DNA from 4 places in the Pseudomonas sp. DCB_BI genome. Region 1 is predicted to be linked to each of the others. Evidence: riboswitches for the same ligand, from Rfam matches in the RefSeq annotation. Region 1 holds a riboswitch; each other region holds the start of a gene.
The links. Region 1 has a riboswitch for cobalamin ahead of OO258_RS10430 (ABC transporter substrate-binding protein). Riboswitches for the same ligand answer to the same signal wherever they lie in the genome.

Region 2: another riboswitch for cobalamin. It lies ahead of cobO (cob(I)yrinic acid a,c-diamide adenosyltransferase); the one in region 1 lies ahead of OO258_RS10430 (ABC transporter substrate-binding protein).
Region 3: another riboswitch for cobalamin. It lies ahead of OO258_RS07310 (CbtB domain-containing protein); the one in region 1 lies ahead of OO258_RS10430 (ABC transporter substrate-binding protein).
Region 4: another riboswitch for cobalamin. It lies ahead of cobW (cobalamin biosynthesis protein CobW); the one in region 1 lies ahead of OO258_RS10430 (ABC transporter substrate-binding protein).

Annotation. Positions count from the first base shown of each region.
Region 1 covers NZ_JAPFCG010000008.1:9,776-17,100, reverse strand. Annotated here, with positions in the region: gene OO258_RS10455 (GNAT family N-acetyltransferase) at 1-132, shown strand, start outside; gene OO258_RS10450 (OprD family porin) at 236-1,573, opposite strand; gene OO258_RS10445 (pseudoazurin) at 1,570-2,004, opposite strand; gene OO258_RS10440 (ABC transporter ATP-binding protein) at 2,022-2,810, opposite strand; gene OO258_RS10435 (FecCD family ABC transporter permease) at 2,807-3,823, opposite strand; gene OO258_RS10430 (ABC transporter substrate-binding protein) at 3,823-4,839, opposite strand; cobalamin riboswitch at 4,950-5,148, opposite strand; gene OO258_RS10425 (DUF1624 domain-containing protein) at 5,177-6,343, opposite strand; gene OO258_RS10420 (TonB-dependent receptor) at 6,486-7,325, opposite strand, start outside.
Region 2 covers NZ_JAPFCG010000013.1:22,155-29,479, reverse strand. Annotated here, with positions in the region: gene bluB (5,6-dimethylbenzimidazole synthase) at 1-247, opposite strand, end outside; gene OO258_RS15370 (cobyrinate a,c-diamide synthase) at 244-1,539, opposite strand; gene cobO (cob(I)yrinic acid a,c-diamide adenosyltransferase) at 1,536-2,147, opposite strand; cobalamin riboswitch at 2,267-2,487, opposite strand; gene OO258_RS15360 (C40 family peptidase) at 3,304-3,837, opposite strand; gene OO258_RS15355 (C40 family peptidase) at 3,977-4,627, opposite strand; gene hda (DnaA regulatory inactivator Hda) at 4,755-5,462, opposite strand; gene OO258_RS15345 (AI-2E family transporter) at 5,657-6,730, opposite strand; gene OO258_RS15340 (DUF2066 domain-containing protein) at 6,743-7,325, opposite strand, start outside.
Region 3 covers NZ_JAPFCG010000005.1:95,705-103,029, reverse strand. Annotated here, with positions in the region: gene OO258_RS07335 (DNA-3-methyladenine glycosylase family protein) at 1-112, opposite strand, end outside; gene OO258_RS07330 (pirin family protein) at 242-1,108, opposite strand; gene OO258_RS07325 (alpha/beta fold hydrolase) at 1,203-2,075, opposite strand; gene OO258_RS07320 (LysE family translocator) at 2,097-2,717, opposite strand; gene OO258_RS07315 (GNAT family N-acetyltransferase) at 2,851-3,330, shown strand; cobalamin riboswitch at 3,444-3,666, shown strand; gene OO258_RS07310 (CbtB domain-containing protein) at 3,760-3,948, shown strand; gene OO258_RS07305 (CbtA family protein) at 3,962-4,648, shown strand; gene OO258_RS07300 (cobalamin biosynthesis protein) at 4,648-5,034, shown strand; gene cobM (precorrin-4 C(11)-methyltransferase) at 5,070-5,822, shown strand; gene OO258_RS07290 (DUF1272 domain-containing protein) at 5,889-6,131, shown strand; gene OO258_RS07285 (response regulator transcription factor) at 6,351-6,965, shown strand; gene OO258_RS07280 (transporter substrate-binding domain-containing protein) at 6,978-7,325, shown strand, end outside.
Region 4 covers NZ_JAPFCG010000006.1:163,989-171,313, forward strand. Annotated here, with positions in the region: gene OO258_RS08860 (branched-chain amino acid aminotransferase) at 1-465, opposite strand, end outside; partial or broken gene OO258_RS08865 (ATP-binding cassette domain-containing protein) at 671-1,198, opposite strand; gene OO258_RS08870 (hypothetical protein) at 1,370-1,732, opposite strand; gene OO258_RS08875 (glyoxalase superfamily protein) at 1,729-2,106, opposite strand; cobalamin riboswitch at 2,208-2,420, shown strand; gene cobW (cobalamin biosynthesis protein CobW) at 2,520-3,587, shown strand; gene cobN (cobaltochelatase subunit CobN) at 3,591-7,325, shown strand, end outside.

The sequences.
Region 1 (7,325 bases):
TGCCTGTACCTGCATACCCATCCATTCCTGGCCGGTGCAATTGCATTCTGGGAGCGGCAAGGGTTCGTGGTGGTGGATGTGGAGCAAGATCCGGTCTGGCAGACCACGCACATGCAAATGCGCCTGCGCTGACCTGTGCGAAAGCGCCTACAACGGCGCTTTCGGGGTGATCGACGGGTTCATTTAAAAAACTTCATGGCTTGCTTGTCCTCCCCGGTTCAGGCAACGCGATCTGTCAAAAACCGCCCGAAATCGGCCACTCCACCGCCAGCCGTATCTGGTCACCATCCAGCTCCGCCTGGGCCGTGTTCCCACGGTGCACGTTATGCCGCAGCGAGAACGTGGTGCCCTTGGCCTTGCCGCCCTGTACCACGTAGCGCGCCTCCAGGTCGCGCTCCCAATGCTTGCCACCTTTGCCATAACCCAAGTACGCATACCCGCCATCGGGGTCGACGTGCGTGCCATCGATATCAAACCCGCGCACGTACAACGCCGTCAGGTTCAACCCGGGCACGCCGTAGGCACCCATGTTCAAGTCGTAGCGCGCCTGCCACGACTTTTCGTTTGGCGCGTTGAAGTCCGACATCTGCACCGCATTGGCAATGAAGATCGCCCCCCGCGTCACGTAGTCGAATGGCGTGTTGCCGTCTACTTGCTGCCAGCCCAGGCTGAAGCCGTGTGGCCCTTGGTTGTAGCGCGAGACCAGGCTCCAGGTGGTGTTGTCGATACGCCCGGACAGCGCCTTGCCAGTGTCGGTGGTGCGGTACAGGTTGAGGTCCAGGCTGACGCTGCGGCGGTCATCCAGTGCCTGGCTGAGGGTGCCGCCCAGGTAGTGCTGGTTCCAGCTGTCTGCATAGCGCGAGGTGTACAGGCTGCCGCTGAAGGCAGCGCTGGGGTTCCACACTGCGCCGGCCAGGTCGAAGCTGTTGCCCTGCCGGCCGTTGGAGTAGTTCACCACAAAGCCCTGATCGTGGCTGGAAGCGTTGCGGTCGGTGCTTTCGTTGAAGTGCCCTGCCACCAGCTTGAGGGCGTCGAACGCGTTGCTGGTGAGAAACCAACCGGTGGCGGTCTCGGGCAGCAGGCGGCTGTCTGAAGAGCTGAACACCGGGGTCTTGACCCGCTGCTCACCGTAGGACAGCACGGTATTGGCCATGCGCAGTTTCACTGCCGCGCCCCCACGGCTGTATTCGTTCTTCGGGTGACCGTCGTTGTCGACACCCAGCAAACGCGCCTTGCCGGCGCGCCCTCCGCCGCTGTCGAGTTGCACGCCCAGGTAGGCATGGGCATCGACCCCGACACCAATCAGCCCTTGGGTGAAGCCGGACTGGAAGGTGCCCATCAAGCCATACGCCCATTCCTCGGCTTTGCCATTGCGCGCGTTACGCGGCTTGTAGGCATTGCGCGCAGCACTGTTACGCCCGCCGTGCTTGTAGTCACGCTGGTCGAACACGCTGCGGTTGAGAATGCTCCAGCTGCCATCTTCGATGAAACCGTGGCTTAGCGCTTGGGCGGAGTCGGCCAGGGCGACAGGCGCCAGGCTCAACAGGGGCAGAGCCCACAACACCCGGCTCATTGCCCGGCCTCGAGCTTTTGCAGTTGCAGGGCCAAGCGCGCCTTGGCCCGGGGTGGCAAGCTGGCGGGTATTTGCGCTGCGGGCGCGTCACCCACCCGGATCACCATGACCATGCCCATCGCCAGGTGCGGAATGCACTGGATGCCGTATACGCCTGGCACGCTGAAGGTTTGCTCGAACGGTTGGTTCAGCTTGCTTTTGAACGCTGTGGCCCCGGCAGGTAGCAGGCCTGCCATACTGGCGGCGTTGTGCCCGTTCTGGGTTGGCAGGAAGCGCACGCTGTCACCTGGCGCAATGCGCAGGTGGTCGGGTTCGTAAACCATGGCGCCGTCGCTGCCGCGGTTGAGCATTTTCACTTCATGGACTTCGGCCTGCGCGGCCGGGGCAAGCAGGGCGCTGGCGAGCAGCAGGGCGACAGGGCGCAACAGCATGGGCAGAACTTCCTGGTTCAGGGGGCGCGAAAGCGCAGGATGCGCGCGCCGTCGTAAGGGTCGGTAAGGTAGTGGGCGTGGACGCCGAAGGTGCTCAGCAGAAGGCCCGGGGTAAGCACCTCGAAAGGGGCGCCCAGGGCGACCAGGCGGCCTTTGTCGAGTACCGCGACACGGTCGCAGGTAAGTGCCTGGTTGAGGTCGTGCAGGGCCACCAGGGTGGTGACTGGCAGTGCCTGCACTTGTTGCAGCAGGCTCAACTGGTGCTGGATATCCAGGTGGTTGGTGGGCTCGTCCAGCAACAGGACCTGCGGCCTCTGCGCCAGGGCGCGGGCGATGTGCACGCGCTGGCGCTCGCCGCCGGACAGCGAACCCCACAAGCGGGTGCGCAGGTGCAGGGCATCAAGGTCGGCCAAGGCTTGCTCGACGATGGCGCGGTCGTCCCGGGAGAACGGTGCCAGGGCTGAAAGCCACGGCGTGCGGCCCAAGGCAACCGCATCGAACACGTTGATCGCATCGAGGGTATCGGCCTGCTGTTCGACCAGTGCCAACGCCTGGGCGACCCGTCGGCGAGGCATGTGTGCCAGTGGTTCACCCATGAGTTGCACGCTGCCGCTGGCAGGCTTGCGCAGGCCAGCCAGCAACTTCAGCAGCGAGGACTTGCCCGAACCGTTGGGGCCCACGATGCCTAGGGTTTCCCCGGCAACGACACCCAGGTCGATATCGCTGAGCACACTATTGCCGGCCAGCTGCAAGCCCAGGCCCTGGCAGCTGAGTGGCGATAGCGTAGCCGCACACATCACCGTCATGGGCGCCCCCTGCGGCTGACCAGGATCAGGGCGAAGACCGGTGCACCGATCAGCGCAGTCACCACGCCCACCGGAATCACCTGGCCCGTGATTAGCGTGCGCGAAAGGATATCGGCGGCGATCAGGAACAACGCGCCGCCCAATGCACTGGCGGGCAGCAGTCGGCTGTGCCCGGGGCCGAGCAGCAGGCGCAGGGCATGGGGGATTACCAACCCGACAAATCCGATGGCGCCGACGATAGATACCATCACCGCCGTCACCAGCGCAGCACAGCTGATCAGCAGCAACTGGGTACGCCGCACCGGGATGCCTAGCGAGGCTGCCGAATCGGCGCCGAAGGTGAACGCATCCAGCGCGCGGCGATGCCACAGGCACACCAGCAAGCCGAACAGCGCTACCGGCACGGCCAGATACACCGAAGGCCAGCGCACGCCGCTGAGGTTGCCCAGCAGCCAGAACAGGATGCCACGCGCCTGCTCGGCGGTGGCTGACTTGGTAATCAGGAATGCGGTCAGGGCGTTGAACAGTTGCGAGCCGGCGATACCGGCCAGAATCACTGGGGCATTGTTGCTGCTCGGGCCGGCCGCGCGGGCCAGCACCAGCACCAGGGCGAAAGCCGCCAGGGCACCAATGAAGGCCCCGGCAGACATGCTCAAGGCAAGGCTACCCAGGCCTAGCAGGCCGACCAGTACTGCACCGGTCGAAGCACCGGCAGACAGGCCCAGCAGGTAAGGCTCGGCCAGTGGGTTGCGCAACAGGGCCTGGAGAATCACGCCGCAGGTGGCCAGGCCGGCACCGCAGGCCGCCGCGACCAGCGTACGGGTCAGCCGGTAGTTCCAGACGATGCCGGCATCGATCGGATCGACCGGGTAACCGGCCTGCCACAGGTGGTTGGCCAGCACCTGGCCGACCACGCTGGGGGACAGGTTGGTTTCGCCAATGGCAGTCCCGGCCAGCAGGGCCGCCAACAGGGCTGCCAGGGCAACGGCAGTGCAGGGTAACAGTCGACTGATCACTGGCTGGCTTTACCGCTGGCAAAGGCTGCCGACAACGTCTGCACCCCACGGAACAGGCGGATGCCGGCCTGCATGGCATCGGCGTCGAGGATGATGATGCGGTCGTGCTTTACCGCATCCATGTTGCGGGTTACCGGGTCGCTGCGCAGGAATTCCAGCTTTTTCTGGTAATCGTCGGCCGGGAAGCGGCGGCGGTCCATGCGGGCGATGATCAACCAGGTGGGGTTGGCCTTGGCCAGGGTTTCCCAGCCTACGGTGGGCCATTCCTCGTTGGATTCGATAACGTTGCGCACACCGAGGGTGCGCAGCATGAAGTCCGCCACACCCTGGCGGCCGGCCACGTAGGGGTCGATGTCCAGGTCGGCGCTGGAGAACCAGAACAGCGCCGAGGTCGTCGACAGGTCCTTGCCGGCCAGTTGCGCCCTGGCGCTGTCCAGACGGCCTTTGAGCTCAGCGTTCAGCGCCGTGCCGCGGGCCTGTACGTCGAAGATTTCCGCCAGTTGGCTGACGCTCTTGTAGATGCTGTCGACCTGGAACGCCTGCAGGCGAGTGCCATCGGCGCCCACCAGGTTGTCTTTGCCTTCGCAGTCCGATGGCAGCAGGTAGGTGGGGATCTTCAGCTCGTCGAACTGCTCGCGGGTACCGACTACGCCCTGGGCGCCGACCATCCATTCGAACTGCACCGCTACCAGTTGCGGGCGCTTGCCCACCACGGCCTCGAAGCTGGGGTCGTTATCAGCCAGGCGCGGTACCTTGGCGTTCACGGCCTGATACTCGGGCAGCACGTTGTTGAACCACAATGAGGTACCAGCCAGCTTGTCGCCCAGGCCCAGTGCGTAAAGCATTTCGGTGCCAGCCTGGCCGATGGTGACCGCACGCTGCGGCGCGTGGGCGAAGGTCTGCGGTTTGCCGCAGTTGTCGACCGTCAGCGGGTAGTGGGTGGCAGCGGCCTGGGCCAGGCCGGTGAGGCCGAGGCCGAGGCCGGCGAGCAGGGTGGCGAAACGGGGCAGCATGCTGGGCGATCTCCTATCGGACAGTTCACGGAATGAACGCACGGACAGGCATCGCCGAGCCCCCGCTGGCCGCAGGGGCAACACTGATGGCCAATCCCGGACACCCCGCCGGTTGGTGAATGTAGGCCGGCAGGTCTCCTGACTGGTGCGTCTTCACCTGGCCCCGGCCTTCCCGAGTCAGCGACTCAGTGGCATTGATGGAGCAGGCTCGGCACCTACAGTTGCGGGGGCAGTTCCGTTTGGCCCGTATTGGCGGGCCTGGGATTCCCTATTAATTCCGTGGTGGAAACCGGCGGCCCGCATGGTAGACCATCGCGGCGCCGGGTGAAAATGCTTTTCAGAAGTACTTCAGCCAGCCGATATCACGGCGGCGCTGCTTCAGCCGGGCGAACCAGCGCACCGGCAGGTACAGCGAAACCGCCAACAGCAGGGCGCCCAGCCACACCGCCGCAATGCCGTCGAAGCCGAAATAGTCGCCATGGTTGAGGCCGAACAGTGCCACGCTGGCCAGGTACAGCAATTTCAGTACATACAGGTGCAGCAGATAGAAGAACATGGGTGCTGCACCGAACACCGCCAGGACGCTGATCCAGCGTGCCTGGCCGGCGCGTTCGAAGGCGCGCAGCAACAGCAGGCCGCAGCTCAGGGTGAGGGCCAGGAACAGCAGCGAGGGCGGGTATTTGGTGATGTTGAAGAAGCTCATCAGGGTTTGCGTCAACGTGGGGTAGCCGCTCCACGGCGCTTCACCATAACCGTTGAACATGCGCAGCGCGACAAAGCCCAGCAGCGCGAGCAGCCCGGCCAGCAGCAAGCGGTGCTGGCGTTGATCTGCCTGGCTGCCACGGGCAAACCAGGGGCCCAGGCCGTAGCCGAGGGCGATGACGCCGATCCACGGCAGCACCGGGTAGGACGTGCGCAGGCGCAGGTGTTCGGAATACTCCAGCCAACCGCGGTCATGCAGGATCGCCCACGGCACGTGCAGGGCCGATTGCACGCCAAAGTGCAGGCTGTCGAGCAGGTTATGGCCAGCGATGATCACCGCCGCCAGTACCAGCAGCGCCGCGCGTGGCAGCCACACCAGCAGTGACAGGGCGATCATGCTGACGCCGATGGCCCAGATGACCTGCAGGTAGATCACGCTGGGTGGCAGCTGGAAGGTCCAGGCGAAGTTGACCAGCGTGAATTCCAGCACCACCAGGAACAGCCCGCGCTTGAACAGGAACGCCGAGACATCGCTGCGGCTTTGGTGTTTTTCGCCGTACAACCAGGCCGACAGGCCGGTCAGCAGCACGAACACTGGCGCACACAGGTGGGCCAGGGTGCGGCTGACGAACAGCGACGGCTCGGTGGTGTCGATGGCCATCGGGTCGCTGACCTGGCGGTGCAGGAAGAAGGTCTCGCGGACGTGGTCCAGGAGCATGAACAGGATCACCAGCCCGCGCAGGGCATCGATGCTCTGCAGGCGCTGGGTTAGCAGGGTGGGGGTGGCGCTGGCGCTTGTCATGGAGGGTCGCTGATGGGAATTGATGTCAAGTGAAACGTTATCTTATAACTAAATGATTAGGTTTTGGTAGCGGTTTCTTGTGTTGCCTGCACCGGCCTCTGCGCGGGTAAGCCCGCGATGAGGTGAGTACAGGCACGTCAGCTCAGAAGCTGTAATCCACCGTCGCGAAATACGAGCGTGGCATCCCCATCAACCACTGCTGCCCGCTGAACGCCGATTGCACGTACTCGCGGTCGAACAGGTTATTCAACTGCAACCCCAGCCTCACATCGGGCCGAACCTGCCAGGCGACATTGGCATCCACCACGGTGTAGCCGGGGGCGCTCTGGGTATTGGCAGTATCGGCATAACGCGCATCCACATACCGCGCCCCAATGCCTGCTTGCACTTGCTGGCCGAAGCCTTTGCTCAGCCACAGGTTGGCAGCACGCCGTGGCACGTTGGCCGGCCGGTTGCCGGCACGGTCCTGCACCATGTCGCCCACCCGTTCGTCAAAGTCGTCATAGCGGGCGCGGACCAGCGAGGCGTTGGCCGACACCTGCCACTGGTGGGGCAGTGCCAGCTCCAGGGTCGCCTCCAGGCCATCGGACGTTTGCTGGCCGGCTTGCTGTTGCGCGTGAGTGAGCGGGTCGTCAACCAGCAGCTTCTTCTTGACGATGTGGTAGGCCGCCAGGGTCCATTCGCCACGGCCGTCCCAGAAGCGTTGCTTCAGGCCTGCCTCTGTCTGCTTTGCTTCCGTCAGGTCATAGTGCATCTGGCTCGGGCTGAGGCTGATCAGGTTGTTCACCCCGTCTTCGCTGGTGGAGTACTGGCCGTACAGCGACAGGTCGTCGCTGAGCGCATACACCAGCCCGATGCGCCAGTTGCCGCCTTGCAGGCTGTGATCGCTGCGGCTGCCATCGGCCAGGTTGTCGCGGTCGATGTGGTTCTGGTCGCGGCGCACCCCGGTAACCAACGACAGGCGTTCGCCCAGCTGCAGGTG
Region 2 (7,325 bases), on a different contig from region 1:
CGGCAGTGCGCACGCGCTCCGCCTCAACCAAGGCCTGGATCTGCCCACGCAGCTCGCGCCGGGTAATGCGGATGAAGCGCCAAGGCTGCATGAGCCCGACGCTGGGCGCCTGGTGCGCAGCGGCCAGCAGGCGACCGAGCAAGGCAGGCTCAACCTGGCCGCCAGCGAAGTGGCGCATGTCGCGGCGCTCGCCGATGACGCGGTAGATCGCGGCGCGTTCGGTGTCGCTGAAAGCGTGTTCGCTCATGGTCGCAACAGCGCCGCCGCCGCATCCGGGTTGGAAGGGAAGTAGAAGTGCACGTAGGAGGCCGTCAACCGCCCCAGACGGTACACCGCTTCGTTGCCGCGCCCGCCATTGGGGCTCAGGCCGCGGGCAATCGGCTCCAGCCCGGTGCTGGTCAGCGAATGGTGATAGGTGTGCCCGCGCAAGGTACCTTCCGGTAACTCCACCGCCTGCAGCGCCAGGGCCGCGAGGCGCTTCTGCATGGTCGCCTCGCCCGACAGCAGGCCAAGCAGTTCGGCGCGTTCGCCTGCCACATCGGTCAAGGCATCGAGCAGGTACAGCATGCCGCCGCATTCGGCCAACAACGGCTTACCCTGTGCGTGGTGGGTGCGGATCGCCTCGCACATCGATGCGTTCGCTGCCAGCGCCCGGTGATGCAGCTCCGGGTAGCCGCCCGGCAGGTACAGGCTATCGACCTCCGGCAACTCGCGGTCGTGCAACGGCGAGAAGAATTCCAGATGGGCGCCGAGGTTGCGCAGCAGGTCGAGGTTGGCGCCATAGGTGAAGGCGAACGCCTCGTCCCGCGCCACGCCGATTCGCACACCGGCCAGCGCGGCCACGCAGGCTTGAGGCTGCGGTGCGGCAAAGCTCACCGGCGGCGGCAAGGCGGCGTCACAACTGCCACCTAGCGCCTCGGCAGCAGCATCCAGGCGGGCATCCAGGTCATTCAGCTCACTGGCCTGGACCAGCCCCAGATGGCGGCTGGGCAGCTCGATGCCGCGCTCGCGGGACAAACCGCCATACCAGCGCAGGCCCTCGGTCAGGCTGCCCTCCAGCAATTGTGCGTGGCGCAGGCTGCCCACCCGGTTGGCCAGCACGCCGGCAAACGGTAAGTCGGCCTGGTAACGCGCCAGGCCCAGGGCCAATGCACCGAAGGTCTGGGCCATGGCTGTGCCATCTATCACCGCCAGCACCGGTACGCCAAAATGGCGCGCCAGGTCGGCACTGGACGGGGTGCCATCGAACAGCCCCATCACGCCTTCGATCAGGATCAGGTCGGCCTCCCCGGCGGCTTCCCACAATAGCCGGCGGCTTTCCTCCGCGCCGATCATCCACAGGTCCAACTGGTACACCGGCGCGCCGCTGGCCCTTTCCAGGATCATCGGGTCAAGGAAGTCTGGCCCGCACTTGAACACCCGCACCTTGCGCCCGAGATTTCGGTGCAGGCGGGCCAGTGCGGCAGTAACCGTTGTCTTGCCCTGGCCAGAAGCGGGTGCCGCGATCAACACGGCGGGGCAATGGCGCGCCTGGCTCACAGTTCGACGCCCTTCTGTGCGCGGATGCCGGCCTGGAAGGCATGCTTGAGCATGCCCATCTCGGTCACGGTGTCGGCCAGTTCGATCATCTCAGGCTTGGCTGCACGGCCAGTGACGATCACATGCTGCATCGGCGGGCGGGCCTGGATGTCGGACAACACCTGATCGAGGTCGAGGTAGCCATGCTTGAGCGCAATGTTCAGCTCGTCCAGCACCACAAACTGTACGTTCGGGTCCTGCAGCAGCTGGCGCGACACCGCCCAGGCCGCTTCGGCCGCAGCGATGTCGCGTTGACGGTCCTGGGTTTCCCAGGTAAAGCCTTCGCCCATCACGTGGTAGCGCACCTGCTCGGGGAAGCGCCGGAAAAACAGCTCTTCGCCGGTGCTGTTGCGGCCCTTGATGAACTGCACCACGCCGCACTGCATGCCATGGCCCAAAGCGCGCGCGAGCATGCCGAAAGCCGAGCTGCTCTTGCCCTTGCCATTGCCGGTTAGCACCAGCAGCAAGCCGCATTCGTTGGGGGAGTTGGCGATACGTTCGTCGATGACCGCCTTCTTGCGCTGCATACGCGCCAGGTGGCGTTCGTCGCGTTCGGTGGATTCGCTCATCAGGGTTCTCCGCTGGCTGGCACCGCGGCAACGCGCGACGACAGGTAATAGGCAGGCAGACGGAGAGCGCGCAGGGGCCATGGCAAGCGCCACGGTGCACCGCGCATCACCCTCCGTGATGCCGTTGGCAGATATCAGGCCGGTCTCCGGGCTTGTGAGCGGGCCTAGGCCCTGGCCTGCGCGCCTTCCCGGGTGTTGGCACCCAGTGGCCATGCGCGGCCGCGACTCACCTACCGTTGCGGGGGCAGCGCCGGAATCGCGCCACGCTGGCGCCCACCGGCTTCCCAGTTTCACCCTGCCCAGTCGAGGCTGGCAGGGCACCTGAAACACGCGCGAAGGTTAGAGGGTTGCACCCATAGCGTCAATCCAAGCGGCCCGTTTGCTGTCGAACAGGCGTTTTGCTTGACGGCGGGGGGCGGTATCACCGTCAGCATTCATTTTTTCAAAGGGAACCGGCGCTTTGGCTTTTGGGCTTTTGGGCTTTTGGGTTGTGGGCTTTCACATCACGCAGACATTCATTCGCGATAGTGGCGCCTACTCACCTTTCCGCCCTTACGGCGGGTCCCTTTTTGTCCTGGCAAAAAGGAACCAAAAACCGTCCGCTCCCATCATCCGGCCCCTACGCTACGCTCCGGGGTCCCCTCGCTACGGGCATGCTCCCGGGAGTACGCGCCGAAGGCCCCATCCATGGGGCCTCAGCGCTTGACGGGCATCCATGCCCGTCACCTCCCTCCGCATGCCCTTCGCTCGGCCTACTGAAGTCGCAATCTGTGTCGCCTGGGCTACCGCGCGCTTAGAAGCAAAAGCAACAGCTAGAGCCCCGCCGGCCCTGTGGCTTGCGATCGCTTGGCGCTTTTCGCTTTTCGCTTTTGATCTTGCTTCTAAGCGCGCGGTAGCTCAGGCAACGCAGATTGCGACTTCAGGAGGCCGGAGCGAGGGAACCCCGGAGCGCAGCGTAGGGGCCGGATGATGGGAGCGCAGCGTTTTTTGGTTACTTTTTGTCGCGTTGACAAAAAGTGACTCGCCGTAAGGGCGAAAAGGTGAGTCAGAGTCGCCATCGCAAATGGACTATGCGCGCCATTAAAACCAGCACTTTCCCGATTCAAGCTTCAAGGCGTGGTGAGCCAGCCTGTCAACCGAACCTGCCGCCCGCCCCTCAGGGGTTCTGAGCCAGGTGCCCTTGCGGGATCACCCGCTTGGCCTGCAGGTAAGCCTTGGCCCAGTAGCTGTTCGACAGGTAGTCCAGGCGCACCGTGCCACCCGTAGAAGGTGCATGCACGAAGCGCCCCTCGCCGACGTAGATGCCGGCATGGCTGACCTGCGAGCCGCCGCTGGTGGCGAAGAACACCAAATCACCCGACTGCAACGACTTGGCATCCACCGTGGGTGCACGCATCACGATCATTTCCCGCGTCGAACGCGGCAAGCTGATGCCGGCAGCATCTCGGTAGACGTACTTGATCAGCCCGCTGCAGTCAAAGCCAGAGTCCGGCGTGTTGCCACCCCAGCGATAAGGCGTGCCAACCAGACCGATGGCGCGAATCAACACGTCGTCTGCAATCGGCGAAGGGCTGGGCTGGCTGTAGGTCACCTGCGGCTGTACCACAGGGGCCGGCGCAGGCGCACGGCTGGAGCAGGCAGCCAGCAAGGCTGCCAAGGAGAGAAATGCGAAGCGCGCCATCTTTATCATGGCCAGAACATCCTGTCTGAGACCGCTGCGCAGCAGCCGAAAAGAGTTGAGAATTTAGATTAGACGCTTTCTGTAAATGCGCACGGCGGCGAGCTTTTTTCAAAGCATCGCCGCCGCGGCAGGATATATCATTTGGCCATCAGTTGCGCGCGATATTCGTCGGCGCCATGGCCAGGGCACGCTTGGCCTCAATGAAGGTCTTGCTCCAGTAGCGATCACCGAGGCTGTCGATGCGCACGCCACCGCTACGGCGGCTGCTGGAGTGGATGAATTGGTTATCACCCAGGTAGATGCCGGCATGGCTGACGCGACCGCGGCCATTGGTGCTGAAGAACAGCAGGTCACCTGGCTTGAGCTTGTTGCGCGCCACTTTAGGGGCATCGACGTTGATCATTTCACGCGTGGAGCGTGGCAGGGTCATACCTGCCTCCTCGCGGAACAGGTAGCCGATGAAGCCACTGCAGTCGAAGCCAGACTTTTCCGAGGTACCACCAAAGCGGTAGCGGGTGCCGATCAACGACATGCCGCGCTCGAGAATGCTGTCAGCCAGGACTGGCAGCTGGTAAGGCTTGCTGCTGGAGAAGGACGCCAGGTCATCTTCGGTGGCCAGTTCTTCCGGCTCGCCGAACACCGACGAGGGCGAGGCTTTGGCCTTGATTGCCGACTGTGCGGCGATCGGGGTGTGATCCTGAGGCTGTGGCTCTGAATGAGACGCCGGGCCTTGAGCCGCGCAGCCAAAAAGCAGGGTCACGAGTGCGAGTGGCACGAGGGGTGCGAAGCGCTTCAGCATGGGCACGACCGTGTCTGTAATCCTTTAGAAGGGTGAAACTATGCCCTCTATCATGGCCATTTGCAAATTTTATCGAAAAAGATGTGACTTTTTCGTTTTGCCGCTCTGGCCCAGCGTTTTCAGGGGGTTACCAGCCGAGGGTTTCCTTGAGGAAAGGAATGGTGAGCTTGCGTTGTGCCTGCAGCGAAGCCTGATCGAGGCGCTCCAGCAGGTCGAACAATGCGCTCATGCTGCGCGCGCCACGGGTAAGGATGAAATGGCCGACTTCGTCGGTGAGGTGCAGGCCACGGCGGGAAGCGCGCAGCTGCAAGGCACGCAGCTTGTCTTCGTCAGACAGACCACGCATCTGGAAAACCAACGCCAGGGTCAGGCGCGACTTCAGGTCCGGCAGCTTGATCGGCAGTTCGCGCGGCGATGCCGAGGCAGCCAGCAGCAGGCGCCGGCCGCTGTCACGCAGGCGGTTGAACAGGTGGAACATAGCCTCTTCCCAGTCGGCCTTGCCGGCGATCACATGCAGGTCGTCGATGCATACCAGTTCGTACTGGGCGAGGTAGTCAAGCAACTCTACGCCGCGGTCGAGCAACTGTGCCAGGGGAAGGTAGACAGCGGGTTCGCCGCGCTGCTGGAAGCGGTGGGTGGCAGCCTGCAGCAGGTGGCTACGGCCAACACCCTGCTTGCCCCACAGGTAGATAAGGCTCTCGGTCCAGCCGGCGTCGGCTTCGCATAGCCGCTCGACGTAGCCCAATGCCGCAGCATTGGCGCCCGGATAGTAGTTGATGAAGGTGGCGTCATCGCGCAGGCGCACACCCAGGGGCAACTGGATCGGTGGTTTCATGCTCGCGGGCGGTCGACAGGACCGCAGGGGGCCTTTGCTGAACAATGTGCAAAGTCTATACCTGCAACGCGGGGCGCACAATCACGGCAATGGATAGCACAAGTAAAATCAACAAGTTGCGCCAATGCGAGGCTGATGGTGTATGTCATTCGATCTCACAGGCGCCCCAAATCCAAGGATGAACGTGCCGGCCATCACAACTCCGGGTCAATGTCTCCGGCGTACATGTCCGATTCCTTGTACAGATCATGCACATGCCGCAACAGCACCATGATCACCGCCGCCACCGGCAGCGCCAGCAGCACCCCGGTAAAGCCGAACAGCTCACCGCCGGCAAGAATCGCAAAGATCACCGCCACCGGGTGCAGGCCGATGCGGTCGCCGACCAGCAGCGGCGTCAGCACCATGCCTTCCAGCGCCTGGCCGACCATGAACACGGCGACAATGCCCAGCATCGGGTAGAGGTCGCCGCCGAACTGGAACAGGCCGGCCACCAGCGCGGCTCCGATACCAATGATGAAGCCCATGTACGGCACAATGGCCGCCAGGCCGGCGAGCATGCCGATCAACAGCCCCAGCTCCAGCCCAACCAGCATCAGCCCGGCCGAATAGATGATGCCCAAGGCCACCATCACCATCAGCTGCCCCCGCACGAACGCACCCAGTACCTCATGGCATTCACCTGCCAGGCCCACTACCTGTGGCTCATGCTGGCGCGGCAGCAGGCCGCGCAGCTTGGCCATCATCACGTCCCAGTCCCGCAGCAGGTAAAACCCTACAACCGGAATCAGCACCATGTTGGCCAGCCAGGCAATCAGCGCCAGGCTCGAGGCCGTGGCCTGGGACAACACCACGCCGACAATGTCGGTGGTCTGGCCCATGTGTTCGCTGATGGCGGCCTTGATCTTGTCGAACTTCCAGAACCCGTCTGCCAGCCCCAACCGATGCTGCACCCACGGCAGCGCCACATGCTGCAGCCAGTCAAGCATCTGCGGTGCCAGCTCATAAAGCCGCACCAGCTGCTTGGCCAACATTGGAACCAGGACCAGCAACAGGGCCATGAGCAGCAGGGTAAAGAGGCCGAACACCACGACCACACCCCAGGTCCGCGACAACCCCCGACGCTCCAGCCAGTCAACCAGCGGGTCGGCCAGGTAGGCCAGGAGAATGCCGATCAAGAAAGGGGTAAGGATGTTGTGCAAACCATACAAAAGCACGGCAACCAGCAGCGCGGCACCCAGCCAGATCCAGCGGCGCATGTCAGACAATGTCAGTACTCCTTACCAACGAAAACGCAGGCCGTCGAACGGCTTGGGGACGGGCTGCTGCGGGGCGGTCGGCTCCTGGCCGGCAGCCGCCGGTGGCGTGGCTGGTGCTACTGGCGCCTGCTCTACCGGCACTTCCTGCAGCTTGGCCAGGCCCAGTTGAGCCCGTAGCTGCTCACGGTTGCCAGTCACCCCGTAGGTCAAGGTAGTGCCTTCGGCGAGTTGCAGGCGGGGGCCATAAGGCTCCAGTACGCGGGCCAGTTCGGCGTAGCGCTGCAGGTTCATACCCTGTACTTGCAGCTGCAACTGGCTGCTGGCGCCTGGTCGGGTGACGTAGCGCGGCGCCAGGCGGGTGCTTACCGCCAGCATTACCGCATCGGCCAGCGCAGCCTGGTCGGCGCCCTCGGCACTGCCTTGCTCACGCTGGTCACCCAGCCACAGCTGCCACTTGCCTTGCCACTTGCCATCGGCCTCCTGGGCATGTACCGCCAGCAAGGCATCGGCGCCATAGCGCTCGGCAGCCTGGCGCAGCGGCGCCGGGTCGCTTGCTTCGAGCTGCTTGGCATTGGCCACCAATTGTTCCTGAAGGTCGGCCAGC
Region 3 (7,325 bases), on a different contig from region 1:
AGGCCAGGGTCGAGGGCCAGTGGTATGGGGCACGGTAACGCAGCCACAGGGTGTGGTGGCTGAGGGTGGTGGACGACCGGCGTACGGCGTGCAGGGGTGATAGCTTGGGCATGGGCCGATCATGCCAGAAATCGCCGGGGGCCAGTTCCTGTTCAAGGGCGCAGGCGCGCGCCGGGTCCCAGACGCGATGCAAGGCCGCTGCCCCAGGTAAACGCGCATTCCTGTGGCAGCGGCCCAGCTTTCAACCCTGCATCTGCCCGAAGCGCCCGGCATGGAAGTCGTCGAACGACTCGGCGATTTCCGCCTGGCTGTTCATCACGAACGGGCCATAGCCAACGATCGGCTCATCGATCGGTTCACCGCTGAGCAGCAGCACACTGGCACCGTCCAGCGCTTCAACGCTAACGTTCTCACCTGCCCGGTCCAGCAACACCAGGCTGGACGGCCCGGCCTCGCGCTCGCCATTGACCCGCAAGTTGCCGCGCAACACCACCAACGCCGCATTGCGCCCGGCGGCCACCGGCAGTTGCAGGTTGGCGCCAGCGTTCAGCCGCAAGTCCCAGACATCCATGGGGGTAAAGGTTCGCGCCGGCCCTTGATGGCCACGGTAGTCACCGGCAATCACCCGCAGGCTACCGGCACCCGCGTCCAGTGCCACCACCGGGATATCATTGGCCAGTAACGTCTGGTAGCCGGCCGCTGCGCGCTTGTCCCGCGCCGGCAGGTTGACCCACAGCTGAACCATCTCCAGCGTACCGCCACTGTTGGCAAACCCCGGGGAATGGAACTCTTCATGGATGATGCCATTGGCAGCGGTCATCCACTGCACATCCCCAGGGCCGATCAAGCCACCCGCCCCCGTCGAGTCACGGTGCTCCAGTTCGCCCTGATAGACGATGGTCACTGTCTCGAAGCCGCGGTGCGGGTGCTGACCAACGCCGCGGCGGGCATGGGTTGGGGCGAAATCATGCGGGCCAGCATAGTCCAGCAGCAGAAACGGGCTGATGCGGCTGGCCAGGTTGTCGTATGTGAACAGGCTGCGCACCGGAAAACCATCGCCCACCCAATGGGCGTGAGGGCTGCTGTAGGTACCCAGGATCTTTTTCATGAGAAGGCTCCTCTTGGCTGGGATAACCTTATCAATGATGCCAATTTATCGATAGACAGAAGAAACAGGCCAGATCGTTCCATGGATGGAACAGTCAGTGCTGCAAGAAATTCAGCACCTGCTCGGCAGCCATCGCCGGGTCTTCCTGCATGAAACAGTGCCCACCGGCGACCTGTTGCGCACTGACATGACTGTTGAGTGCCGCCAACCGGTTCACCGAGCGCGGCACGAACGGGTAAGTATGCTCGCCATACAACACCCGCGTCGGCGTGCGGATTGCGCCAAGGCTGGCCCACATGCGCGTTGGGAACGAGCTGAAGATTTCCACCTCACGGCTGGGTCGACACTTGAGCACCACGGCTTCGCCACAGTCGCCGATGGCATGCTCCACGTAAGCCTGCAGCGCCGCATCGGTCCAGCCTTTGAAGATGCCACGGCCGTGCAGCGATGCCAGCGCCGCTTCACGGTCAGGCCAGTGACTGCGCCGGCCGGCAGCCTTGCGCGCCAGCGCATGGCGCTGGTGCAGGCCGACCAAGGCGGCCGCGCCCATCACCCCGAGCATGCGCCGGCTGAACAATACCGGGTCGAGCAGTACTGCACGGGCGAACAACTGCGGGTCGCTGGCCAGGATCAGCCCGGTCAGCACACCACCGAAACTGTGGCCAACGGCAAAACGCGGTACCTCGCCGTACTCGCCACGGCCGGCTTCAAACGCCTCCACGGCCAGCGCGGCGGTGCGGTTCCAACCCCGAAACACCCCGCCGTGGTCGCTGTCACCATGGCCTTGGACATCACACAGCCACAGGTCGAAATGCTCGCCCAGGCGCATCAGTAACGGTTGGTAGGCCAGGCAGCAGAAACCATTGCCATGCAGGAAATGCAGCAACGGCTTGCCACTGGCCGGCGTCCGCCAGCCACGCAGGGTGAAGCCTTCGGCGCATTCGTGGGACCAGGGAATCAACTGCATGGGTTCGCTGTACTCGCAGAACTAGGAGAACGCAGATTCTACAAACAGCAGCGGGTACAAAGAAATCACCAGCAGCAGGGCCATCAGGACATTGAACAGCATCAGCCAGCGGGGATTCTGCAACAGGTTGCGCAGGGCGCTGCCGAACATGACCCATATCCCCACACTCGGCAGGTTGACCAAGGCGAACAAGGCGGCGATCACGATCACGTTGGTGACATAGCCTTGCGCGGGGGTGTAGGTGGTGATCGCCCCGACCGCCATTACCCATGCCTTTGGGTTGACCCACTGGAATGCCGCCGCGCCCCAGAAGCCCAGTGGCTTGCGGGCGCTGGACGAGGCCGTGCCGACCGGCCCTGACGTAGCGATTTTCCACGCGAGGTACAGCAGGTACGCTGCGCCGGTGTAACGCAGCACCGTATAAAGCGCTGGCCAAGCCTTGAAAACCTCGCCCAGGCCCAGGCCCACGGCCAGGACCATCACCATGAAGCCGCAGCTGATGCCCAAGGCATGGGGGATCGAACGGCGCACGCCGAAGTTCACGCCCGAAGCCAGCAACATGGTGTTGTTGGGACCTGGAGTGATCGAAGACACGAACGCGAACAGCACGAAGGCGGTCAGCAGGTCGGCAGAGGCAAGCATGGCGGGGCATTCCACTTTCGTTATAGGTGCTGTCACACTAACGGAGTCGCCCCCCCTGCGACCGATACAGTTCAATTAAATTATGCAGATACACATCACTGTATCGTTATCGTGAATCAAGGAAGCCGTCCTCATGACCCTGACCATTCGCCCTGCCATCCGTACCGATGCCGAACAGATTCTGGCCTTCATCACCGAACTGGCCGAGTACGAACGTGCCCGCCACGAGGTGGTCGCCACCCTGGCTGACATCGAGCACAGCCTGTTCGACGAGGGCAGCACAGTGCACAGCCTGATGTGCGAACGCGATGGCCGGGCAATCGGCTATGCCGTGTATTTCTATAGCTACTCGACCTGGCTCGGACGCAATGGCATCTACCTGGAAGACTTGTACATCACGCCCGAGCAGCGCGGTGACGGTGCTGGCCGGCAATTGCTGCAGCACATTGCCCGCGAGGCGGTGGCTAACAACTGTGGGCGGCTGGAGTGGAGCGTGCTGGACTGGAACGAGCCGGCGATCGGCTTCTATCAGAAGCTCGGGGCCGAGGCGCAGGATGAGTGGGTCCGCTACCGGTTGGAGGGGGAAAAACTGGCCGCGTTCGCCCGGGGTTGATTGGCGAGGGTATAAAACCCTGCCTGAAAGCGCTTCGGCTCGATCCACCCTTTCGCAGCACAAGGCCGCGCCTGCAGGATCTGGCAATTGACGCCACGCCCGCCCCATGCTCTCCTTATGCCTCGCGTTCAGGTGCCCCTTTGGGGTGAAACGGGAAACCGGTGCGTCGCAGGCCCTCCAACAGGGCCGGACAATGCCGGTGCTGCCCCCGCAACGGTAAGCGAGTGAAACGTCTGTACCACTGTGCCTTGTAATGCGGCATGGGAAGGTGACGTTTTCAAGGAGCCCAGCTCTTCCTCGCAAGCCCGGAGACCGGCCTGGCGTTCATGAACACCCCGCGGTGGGCGGGCGCTGTTGCATTCCCCTGGGCGAGCGTGCCCGGGGCTGCCGCGCTTGCCCATTGCCCACAAAAAAGCAGAGGACCGCGTCATGCCCGTCACCAGCGCCAAGCCACACAGCCTTGCCACCCCCGTTACCCTCAGCCAGCGCGTAGTCATCGCTGTCGGCGCCAGCCTGCTGGGCCTGTGCCTGGTGTATTTCGCCGGTTTCTCGCACATCGAGGCCGTGCACAACGCCGCCCACGACACCCGCCACAGCGCCGCCTTCCCCTGCCACTGACTGAGTACGCCCGATGATCACGCGCATTGCCCGTACCGCGGGCTTCAGCGGGCTGCTTGCGGCCTTGTTGCTGACGCTGTTGCAAAGTTTCTGGGTCGCCCCGCTTATTCTCCAGGCGGAAACCTACGAGTCCTCGGCCCCGGCCGCCCACCACGAACATGGCAGCGAAGCACCTGCCCATGAACACAGCGCCGAAGCCTGGTCGCCGGAAGACGGCTGGCAGCGCGTACTGTCCACCACCGGCGGCAATCTGGTAGTCGCGGTCGGCTTCGCCTTGATCCTCGCCGCCCTGTACAGCCTGCGCGAGCCAAGGCGCATCGGCACTGGCGCCTGGTGGGGCCTGGCCGGATTCGCCGTGTTCTGCCTGGCCCCGACCTTGGGCTTGCCGCCGGAACTGCCAGGTACTGCGGCTGCCGACCTGGGGCAACGTCAGGCCTGGTGGATCGGCACCGCCAGTGCTACAGCCCTGGGCTTGGCGTTGCTGGTGTTCGCCCATCACTGGCTGCTGAAGGCGCTGGGTGCCGTATTGCTGGTCATTCCCCACGTCATCGGTGCACCACAACCCGAGGTGCACGAAAGCCTGGCCCCCGAAGCGCTGGAAACCCAGTTCAAGCTGGCCTCCTGGCTGACCAATGCCGCCTTCTGGGTGGCCCTGGGCCTGCTCAGCGCGTGGCTGTTCCGCCGCTCCAGCCAGGCCTGATGCAGACCTTCTACGCAGGCATCGGCTGTCGCCGGGGTTGCCCGGCGGATACCCTGCACCACCTGCTGCGCCAGGCGCTGGATCACCAGGGCCTGGCGTTGGCCGACCTGCGCGGCATCGCCAGCATCAGCCTGAAGGCCGACGAACCTGGCTTGCAGCTGCTGGCCGAACGCCTCGGCGTGCCTTTGGTGCTGTACCATGGCACGCAACTGCAAGCTTACGCGCCATTGCTCAGCCACCGTTCAGCCACGGCCCATGCCCACACTGGCTGCTGGGGTGTGGCCGAGAGCGCGGCACTGGCCCTGGCCAGCCAACGACTGGGCACCGCCAGCCTGCTGCTGCCCCGCCAGGTACTGGGCCAGGCGACCCTCGCCCTGGCCTGCTGAACGCTTCATTACCCTCTTCACTGCAAGGACTTTCCATGACCGTCTACTTCATCGGCGCCGGTCCCGGCGACCCGGAACTGATCACGGTCAAGGGCCAACGGCTGATTCGCCAATGCCCGGTGATCATCTACGCCGGCTCGCTGGTGCCTGCCGCCGTACTCGAAGGGCATCAGGCCGACACCGTGATCAATAGCGCCGAACTGCACCTGGAGCAGATCATTGCGGCCATGCACGACGCCCATGAGCGCGGCCAGGATGTGGCCCGGGTACACAGTGGCGACCCCAGCCTGTACGGCGCCATCGGCGAGCAGATCCGCCACCTGCAGGCACTGGGCATCGATTACCAGATCATCCCCGGGGTCACTGCCACAGCAGCCAGCGCCGCCCTGCTCGGCTGCGAACTGACCCTGCCGCAGGTCGCGCAAACGGTGATTCTCACCCGCTATGGCGACAGCTCCCCCATGCCGCCCGGCGAACAGCTGCACGACCTGGCGCGCCATGGCAGTACCCTGGCGATTCACCTGGGGGTCAAGCACCTCGCGCGCATCGTCGACGAGCTGTTGCCGCACTACGGCGCGCACTGCCCGGTCGCAGTGGTACACCGGGCCACCTGGCCAGACCAGGACTGGGTACGCGGCACGCTGGGCGATATTGCCGAGCGTGTAGCAGCCAAAGACTTTCGCCGCACGGCGCTGATCCTGGTGGGCCATGTACTGGGCGATACGCCGTTCGCCGAATCCGCCTTGTACCGCGCCGGGCACGCCCACCTGTATCGCCCAGGTGACTGAGCATTGCCAGCCAGACCGCGGGCATAGCAGACTCCGGGTTCCCGCCCGCGTACAGGAGCCATGCCCATGCTGGAATTACGCCCCAACTGTGAATGTTGCGATACCGACCTGCCGGGCGACAGCCCTGACGTGCTGATCTGCTCCTTCGAATGCACGTTCTGCCGTACCTGTGCCGAAACCCGTTTCCAGGGCCGCTGCCCGAACTGCAGCGGCCAACTGGTCGCGCGCCCAACGCGGGTCGGGCAGGCATTGGCCAACAACCCTGCCTCCACCCAGCGCATCAACAAAGCACACTCAGCCTGCGCGTGATCGGCCTCAAGAAAACGACATCACCGCTTCTACAGGGTGATGTTTCCCGTTTTTTGTAGGACTTTTCAACAACAGCCGCAGGTACTTTCAACACTTCTATACTCGGCATTACCAAACCTCGGGAATGGTCGTATCGTGCAGCGCTTCCGATAATCCTACTTGCAGACGTATTCCTGAGTGTTCCAGGAAACGGACCACATCCCGACAGGAGTTTTCTTCATGACAACCGTGCTGATCGTCGACGACCACCCCATCGTCCGGCTGTCTTTGCGCATGATGCTCGAACGCGAACGCTTTCATGTGGTTGGCGAGGTGGGCAATGGCAGTGAAGTGGCACAGGTAGCCCGCGAACTGCGCCCGGACGTCGTCATTCTCGACATTGGTCTGCCAGGGCTGGACGGCATGGAGGTCATCAAACGCCTGCAATGCCTGGAGCCTGTACCGAAGATCATGGTGCTCACCGGCCAGGCCACCGACCTGTACGTACGCCGTTGCCTGGATGCCGGCATCGGCGCCTTCGTCACCAAAGAAGAAGATCACGACGCCCTGCTGTTCGCCCTCAAGGCATTGGTCAAGGGCTATTCGACCTTTCCGCAGATGTCGGTCAACAGCAATTCGCTCGACAGCGAGCCGGTTCGCCTGGCCAGCCTGTCCAACCGTGAAATGGAAGTGTTGCGGCGCCTGGCACGTGGCGAGAACAACAAGAATATCGGCACCTGCATGAACCTCAGCGCCAAGACCATCAGCACCTACCGGGGCCGCATCATGGAAAAGCTCAAGACCGAATCACTGGTGGAAATGGTCGACCTGGCCAAGCGCAACAGCGTCTACTGAGCGCCTAAACGCATGAAGCGCCTGATGGCGAGCGCCCTGGTGACCATTGCCCTGGTCCATTGCAGCGCGTTGCTGGCCGATAGCGAACCCCGCCAGTTACTGGCGCGCTCGGTCAGTGCCGCAGCCCCGCTGGTGCTGTCCAGTGACGACCGCCACTGGCTACGACAACACCAACGGCTGGTACTGGGCAGTTCGCGCCCCGACTACCCACCGTTCGAAATCAACGTCAGCCAGCATGACTACGAGGGTTTGAGTGCCGATTATGCCGGCATCATCGGCGAACAACTGGGCATTGCCATCGAGGTACGTCGCTACAACAGCCGTCACGAAGCCATCACTGCGCTGCGCGAGGGGCGCATT
Region 4 (7,325 bases), on a different contig from region 1:
CGAGCCAACTGGGATGGCGAATACCGAGAAGATGAACTCGGGGGCGGTGCGCACGCCAATGTTGTCGCCGGTGCCGATCACGAACGGGCGCAGGTACAGGGCGCCTTTGCCGTGCGGGGGCACGAACTTTTCGTTGGCCTTGACCACTTGCTTGCACGCTTCGATGAACACATCGGTCGGCACGTGCGGCATCAGCAGGCGGGCGCAGCTGCGCTGCATGCGGGCGGCGTTCTGGTCCGGGCGGAACAGGTTGATCGAGCCGTCCTTGCAGCGGTAGGCCTTCAGGCCTTCGAAGCACTGCTGGCCGTAGTGCAGGGCCGTGGAGCCTTCACTGATGTGCAGCACGTTGTCTTCGGTCAGGGTGCCCTTGTCCCACTCGCCATTGCGCCATACGGACAGGTAGCGTTTGTCGGTCTTGATGTAGTCGAAACCCAGCTTGTCCCAATTAATGCTTTCGTTGCTCATGACACCCTCATTGTCTTGCAAGTGCCCGATCGCTCGGGCTGCTGTTATATGCGCACCATGCCACCTTAATACATCCTTGGCGGATCGGGAACGGCCAGTCACGAATTGATAGGCTGCGATGCTTTTTTTTTGGTTTCTACAACAGCAAGTACTCATCCAGCGCCAGGTTCTCCAGCAATACCACATCATGGGACACCACTATCAGCGCCCCGCAAAACAAGGTAATAGCGCTGTCTTGCTCCACCTTGCGGGCGGCGTCACGCACTTGGCCCAGTAGCGTTTGCCGAGCATCGCGATGGTCGCGGCGCTGCTTGCCAGCGGTGGCCTGGCTGCGCTCCTGCTTGCGGTGGATCAGAATCTTGGCCTGGTTGGCGTGCTTGGCTTGGTGCCCGGCCCGCGCTTGATGGCGCTCCAGGTCTTCGCGTTGGCGCTGCAGTTCACGGGCCTGGCGCTGCTGCTCCTGCTTCAGCCGGGCAAGTTGCTGCTGGGCCTGCGTGCGCTCGATGACTTGCTGGTCCAGCAAATGGACAGGCCCGAGGCGTCGACAATGGCCGCTGCTCGGTTCACGCTGGCCGGCATGAATCTGCCCTAGCAGGCTTTTGCCCACGCCATTGCGCCCGACCAGGCCGGTGCGCCGTTGGTCGATGGTTTCGTTGAGGTTGCTAAACAGCGGCCTGCCATCAGGCAAGGCCAAGGACACGCTGTCCAGCGTCAGCGTCGACGTGTTCGTCATGCACAACTCCATAAATGCCGCGACATCTCCGGTACGAACCGGAGGCTGAAGACTGGCCGTCGAACGGACGGCGGCATCAATGGCGCATTGGACGAACACCTCGTAATTTACAGAATGCGTAGCCTAACGGACCGTCTGGGGCCGGGTAAAGCACCGGCTGCCGGTTGGGGCTCAGCGCTGCGTCTGCAAGCGCTTGGCCCAGTCTCCGCCGTGGCCGTGCGCGCAGGCTTCTTCACTGTCGAATCGCACATGCCAGGCCGGATGGTCCAGCTGAATGCCGGCTTGCTCCAGCGCCAGAGCGGTAAGTGCCAGCATGCGCGCCTTCGCATCACCGACCACGGCCGCTGCCTTGTCGGCCTCTTGCTCGAATACCCAGGTAATACGCAGGCTGCTCGGAAAGTCCTCGGGGTCGAGGCGATGGGTAAGCCAACTGAAGCCGACAATCTCCGCCTTGGCGGCTTCGCAGGCATCGGTCAGGCACGCGACCAACTCCCGCTCCAGGCGGCCTATTTCGCGCTTGCCCAAAGCCTTCACGGGTTGGCCTCGTCATCGATCTGCTGGCAGAAGCGCAGGCGGTTGCCGAACGGGTCCCACACTTGCATCTGCAGGCCCCAATCCAGGCGCTCGGCCTCCGGCCGGGCAAAACCGTACTGTTTACCCTGCAATTCACGCTCCAGCGCGCGCAGGTCGTCGAGGCGGGCGAACACGGTCGAGCCAGGGCAGGCATCGCCATGGTGCTCTGAAAGGTGCAGGATCAGGCCATCACGGTGGATTTGCATATACAACGGCAAGTCAGGGCTGAAGCGGTGCTCCCAGTCCAGGCTGAAACCCAGGAAATCGAGGTAGAACTCCTTGGCCTTGTCGATCGAGAATATGCGCAGTACAGGTATGGCAGGGGCGAGGGGCATGGTGCGTCCTTGACCGTGGATAAAGGCGCCACTGTAGCGCACTTGCGCCCAGCGTTGTCGACCGGCCCCGCAGCAATGGTTGACCACCCGCCAGCCACTGCGTAGCCTTGCCACTTCGAGGTTCTTCGGCCAGGCCGAAGCTAAGACGGGAACGCGGTACAAGCCGCGGCTGCCCCCGCAACTGTAAGCACCGACAACGGATCGACACAGCCACTGCGCCAGGCGCGGGAAGGCGTCATCCCGCCAGACTGCTGCATCAGCAGGCGACTGGAACGGTGCAAGCCAGGAGACCTGCCTCGCAACGTTTTCGACTTTCAACCGGGCGGGGTGATCCGGTGGCGAACAAGCCCGGCCGGTCTGGCCCGTGGCTGTCGTCCTGCATGCCCGCGCCATACTGCCAAGGGCAATGCGACATGAAAACACTGGCCAAGCTCCCCGTCACCATCGTCACCGGCTTCCTCGGCTCGGGCAAGACCACCTTGCTGCGCCACATGCTCGACAACGCCCAAGGCCGCCGTATTGCGGTGATCGTCAACGAATTCGGCGAACTGGGCATCGACGGCGAAATCCTCAAGCAGTGCAGCATCGGTTGCACCGAAGAAGAAGCCAGCGGCCGCGTCTATGAACTGGCCAACGGCTGCCTGTGCTGCACCGTGCAGGAGGAGTTCTTCCCGGTCATGCGCGAGCTGGTGGCACGCCGGGGCGACCTGGACCACATCCTGATCGAAACCAGTGGCCTGGCCCTGCCAAAACCGCTGGTGCAAGCCTTCCAGTGGCCGGAAATCCGCAACGCCTGCACCGTCGATGCCGTTATCACCGTGGTCGATAGCCCTGCGGTGGCTGCCGGCACCTTTGCTGCTTACCCGGAACAGGTCGATGCGCAGCGCAAGCTCGACCCGAACCTGGATCACGAATCGCCACTGCACGAGCTGTTCGCCGACCAGCTGGCCAGTGCCGACCTGGTGGTGTTGAACAAGGCCGACCTGATCGACGCCGAAGGCCTTGCCAAGGTCCGCGCCGAAGTCGCCGAAGAACTGCCGCCCGCGGTGAAAGTGGTCGAAGCCAGCAGCGGCAAGCTGCCGCTGGAAGTGCTGCTGGGCGTGGGTGCCGAGTCCGAGGCGCATATCGATGGGCGCCGCACCCACCACGACTCGCACCACGACGGTGACGACCATGACGATCATGACCACGATGCCTTCGACTCCATCTCCATCGACCTGCCAGAAGCCGACGAAAGCCTGTTGCTCGATGCCCTTACCCAGCTGGTGGTGGAGTTCGGCATCCTCCGTGCCAAAGGCTTCGCGGCCATTCCGGGCAAGCCGATGCGCCTGCTGGTGCAAGGCGTGGGTACCCGTTTCGACAAGCACTTCGACCGCGCATGGCGCGCTGACGAGCCGCGCATCACCCGCCTGGTGCTGATTGGCCAGGACCTCGATGCGGCGCAGCTGGAAGCGCGCCTGCGCCAGGCCCTGGGCGCCTGACCCATGCACCTGCTGCGGACCCAGCCCGGCGGCTTCGTGCCGGATGACAGCATTGCCGACCTCGGCCAGACACCCGCCGAGCTGGTGATTCTCTGCAGCGGCGATTCACACCTGGCATTGCTCGCCGATACCGCCGAGCAATTGCCCGAAGGCTTCCCCAGCTTGCGCCTGGCCAACCCGATGCAGGTGCAGAACCATGCCTCGGTCGACCTGTATGTCGACCAGGTGCTGCGCCATGCCAAGGTCATCCTGGTGTCGTTGCACGGTGGCGTCGGCTACTGGCGCTACGGCGTCGAACAGCTGGTCGAGCTGGCCGCCCGCGGTGTGCAGCTGATCCTGGTGCCAGGCGACGACCGCCCGGACCCGGAGCTGACCAGCCTGGGCAGCGTCACGGGTGCGCAGGCCGAGCGCCTCTGGCACTACTTGCGCCAGGGCGGCAAGGCCAATGCCATCAACCTGTTCAACTGCCTGGCCAACCAGTGGCTGGGCCGCGACTACGCCTGGGACGAGCCGCAGCCATTGCCGCGCACGGCGGTGTATCACCCGCACAAGGGCAGTGCGACGCTGGAGGACTGGTACCCGCAGTGGCACCCTGAACAGCCGGTGGCACCGCTGCTGTTCTACCGCTCCCACCTGCAGGCGGCCAACACTGCATTCATCGATGTGTTCTGCCAGCGCCTGCAGGCTGCCGGGCTGAACCCGTTGCCGATTGCCGTGGCCAGCCTCAAGGAAAGCGCCTGCCTGGAACAGGTTGAAGCCTGGCTCGACGAGGTCGGCGCCGAGGTGCTGGTCAATACCACCGGCTTTGCCCTGTCCAGCCCGGAACGCCCCAACCTGCGGCCGTTCCGCCGCGACATCCCGGTGTTGCAAGCCATTTGCGCGCAGGACAACCAGCCCGGCTGGGAAGGCAGCGAGCAGGGCCTGGGCGCGCGTGACCTGGCGATGCACATCGCCCTGCCGGAACTTGACGGGCGCATCATCACCCGGCCGGTCAGTTTCAAGGACATGGCCTGGCGCAGCGAGCGCAGCCAGTCCGACGTGGTGTGCTACCGGGCCCACCCCGAACGCATGGACTTCGTCGCCGAGCTGGCCCGCCGCTGGGTCGAGCTTGCCCGCCTGCCAAATGCGCAGAAACGCGTAGCACTGGTGTTGGCCAACTACCCGACCCGCGACGGCCGCATCGGCAATGGCGTCGGCCTGGACACTCCGGCAGCCGCGCTGAATATCCTCAAGGCATTGCAGGCCCAAGGCTACCCACTGGCCGACCTGCCGGGCAGCGGCACGCAGCTGATTCACCAATTGCTTGGCGGCGTGACCAATGACCTCGACCACCTCGACCAGCGGCCCTGCGCCCAAAGCCTGAGCCTGGACGACTACCAGGCTGCGTTCGACCGCCTGCCCGAGGCCAACCGCCAGGCGGTGCTGGAGCGCTGGGGCCCGCCCCAGCGCGATCCGATGTTCCGCAATGGCCGGCTGATGGTTGCCGGCTTGCGTTTTGGCCTGACCTTTGTCGGTATTCAGCCGGCGCGCGGCTACCAGGTGGACCCCAGCGCCGTGTACCACGACCCCGATCTGGTGCCGCCGCACGGTTACCTGGCGTTCCACTTCTGGCTGCGTCATGCCTTTGCCGCCGACGCGGTGATCCACGTCGGCAAGCACGGCAACCTCGAGTGGTTGCCCGGCAAGGGCGTCGGGCTGTCGGCGCAGTGCTGGCCAGATGCCTTGCTCGGCCCGTTGCCGAATATCTACCCGTTCATCGTCAACGACCCGGGTGAGGGCGCCCAAGCCAAACGGCGTACCCAGGCGGTGATCATCGACCACCTGATGCCGCCGCTGACCCGGGCCGAAACCTACGGCCCGCTGCGCCACCTGGAGCAGCTGGCCGATGAGTTCTATGAAGCGCAACTGCTCGACCCACGGCGTGCCCGCGAGTTGCAGCGCGACATCCTTGAACTGGTCAAGGCCAACCACATCGACCGTGAGCTGCAGCTGGAAGGGCAGCTGGACGATGCCGCGGTGTGGTTGCCACGGCTGGACACCTACCTGTGCGACCTCAAGGAGTCGCAGATTCGCGATGGCCTGCATGTGTTCGGTGAGTCGCCTGAAGGGCGCTTGCGCCTGGATACGCTGCTGGCGTTGTTGCGGGTTGAGCGCGGTGACGGACGCGGCGGCAATGCCAGCCTGCTACGGGCGTTGGCCAAGGCGCTGGTGCCCGGCTTCGACCCGCTCGATTGCGAGCTGGGCCTGCCGTGGCAGGGGGCACGCCCCGAGCAGTTACAGGCCATGGGTGAGGCACCTTGGCGTACCTGTGGCGACACCCGCGAGCGCCTTGAACTGTTGGCACTGCAACTGATCGAGCAGGTGCTGGCCGGTACTGCGCAGCTGCCCGCGCAAAACGAATGGCAACCGGTGCACGACGTGGTACACGCCCTGCGTGACGCTGTAGCCCCCAGCCTGGATGCCTGCGGCCCTGCCGAAATGAATGGCCTGCTGGCGGCGCTGGCCGGGCGTTTCGTACCGGCCGGCCCCAGCGGCGCGCCTAGCCGGGGCCGCCTCGACGTACTGCCCACCGGCCGCAACTTCTATACCGTGGACGTGCGCAACCTGCCCACCACCACCGCCTGGCGTCTTGGCTTCGCCTCGGCCAACCTGATCCTTGAGCGCCACTTGCAGGACCACGGCGACCACTTGCGCCAGCTGGGCCTGTCGGTGTGGGGCACGGCGACCATGCGCACCGGTGGCGACGACATCGCCCAGGCCATGGCGCTGATGGGCGTGCGGCCTGTGTGGGCCACCGGCAGCCAGCGTGTCGATGATTTCGAGATACTGCCCCTGAGCCTGCTCGACCGCCCACGGGTGGACGTGACCTTGCGCGTTTCCGGGTTTTTCCGCGATGCCTTCGGCAACCTGATCCGCCTGTTCGATGCTGCAGTGCAGGCCGTGGCCGCGCTGGACGAGCCCGACAGCCTCAACCCCCTGGCCGCCCGGGTGCGCGGCGAGCGTGCTGCCCTGCTTGAACAGGGCGTTGACGCTGAACAGGCCGCGCGCCAGGCCGGCTGGCGGGTGTTCGGTGCCAAACCAGGTGCCTACGGGGCCGGGGTGCAGAACGCCATCGACGGCCGGCTGTGGCATAGCCGCGACGACCTGGCCGAGGTTTACCTCAACCACGGCGGCTACGCCTACGGGGGTAGCGACGACGGTACCCCGGCCCGCGCCCAGTTCGCCCAGCGCCTGGCCAAGGTACAGGCGGTGCTGCAAAACCAGGACAACCACGAGCACGACCTGCTCGATTCCAACGATTATTACCAGTTCCAGGGCGGTATGCTGGCGGCGTCGGAAACCCTGAGCGGGGCCGGCGTGGCCAGCTACCATGGCGACCACAGCCAGGCCGACCGGCCGCGCATCCGCACCCTGAAGGAAGAGCTTAACCGGGTGGTCCGCGCTCGCGCGCTCAACCCGAAGTGGATCGACGGGGTGAAGCGCCATGGCTACAAGGGTGCATTCGAGATGGCGGCGACGGTCGACAACCTGTTTGCCTTCGACGCCACCACGCACCTGATCGACGACCACCATTACCAGGGGCTGGCCGATGCCTACGTGCTCGACCCGGCCACCCGCGACTTCATGCGCGAGCACAACCCCGAGGCCCTGCGCGACCTCACCGAGCGCTTGCTGGAGGCCCAGCAGCGCGGCCTGTGGCAGGCGCCGGGCGACTACCGCGAAGCCCTTGAGGAACAG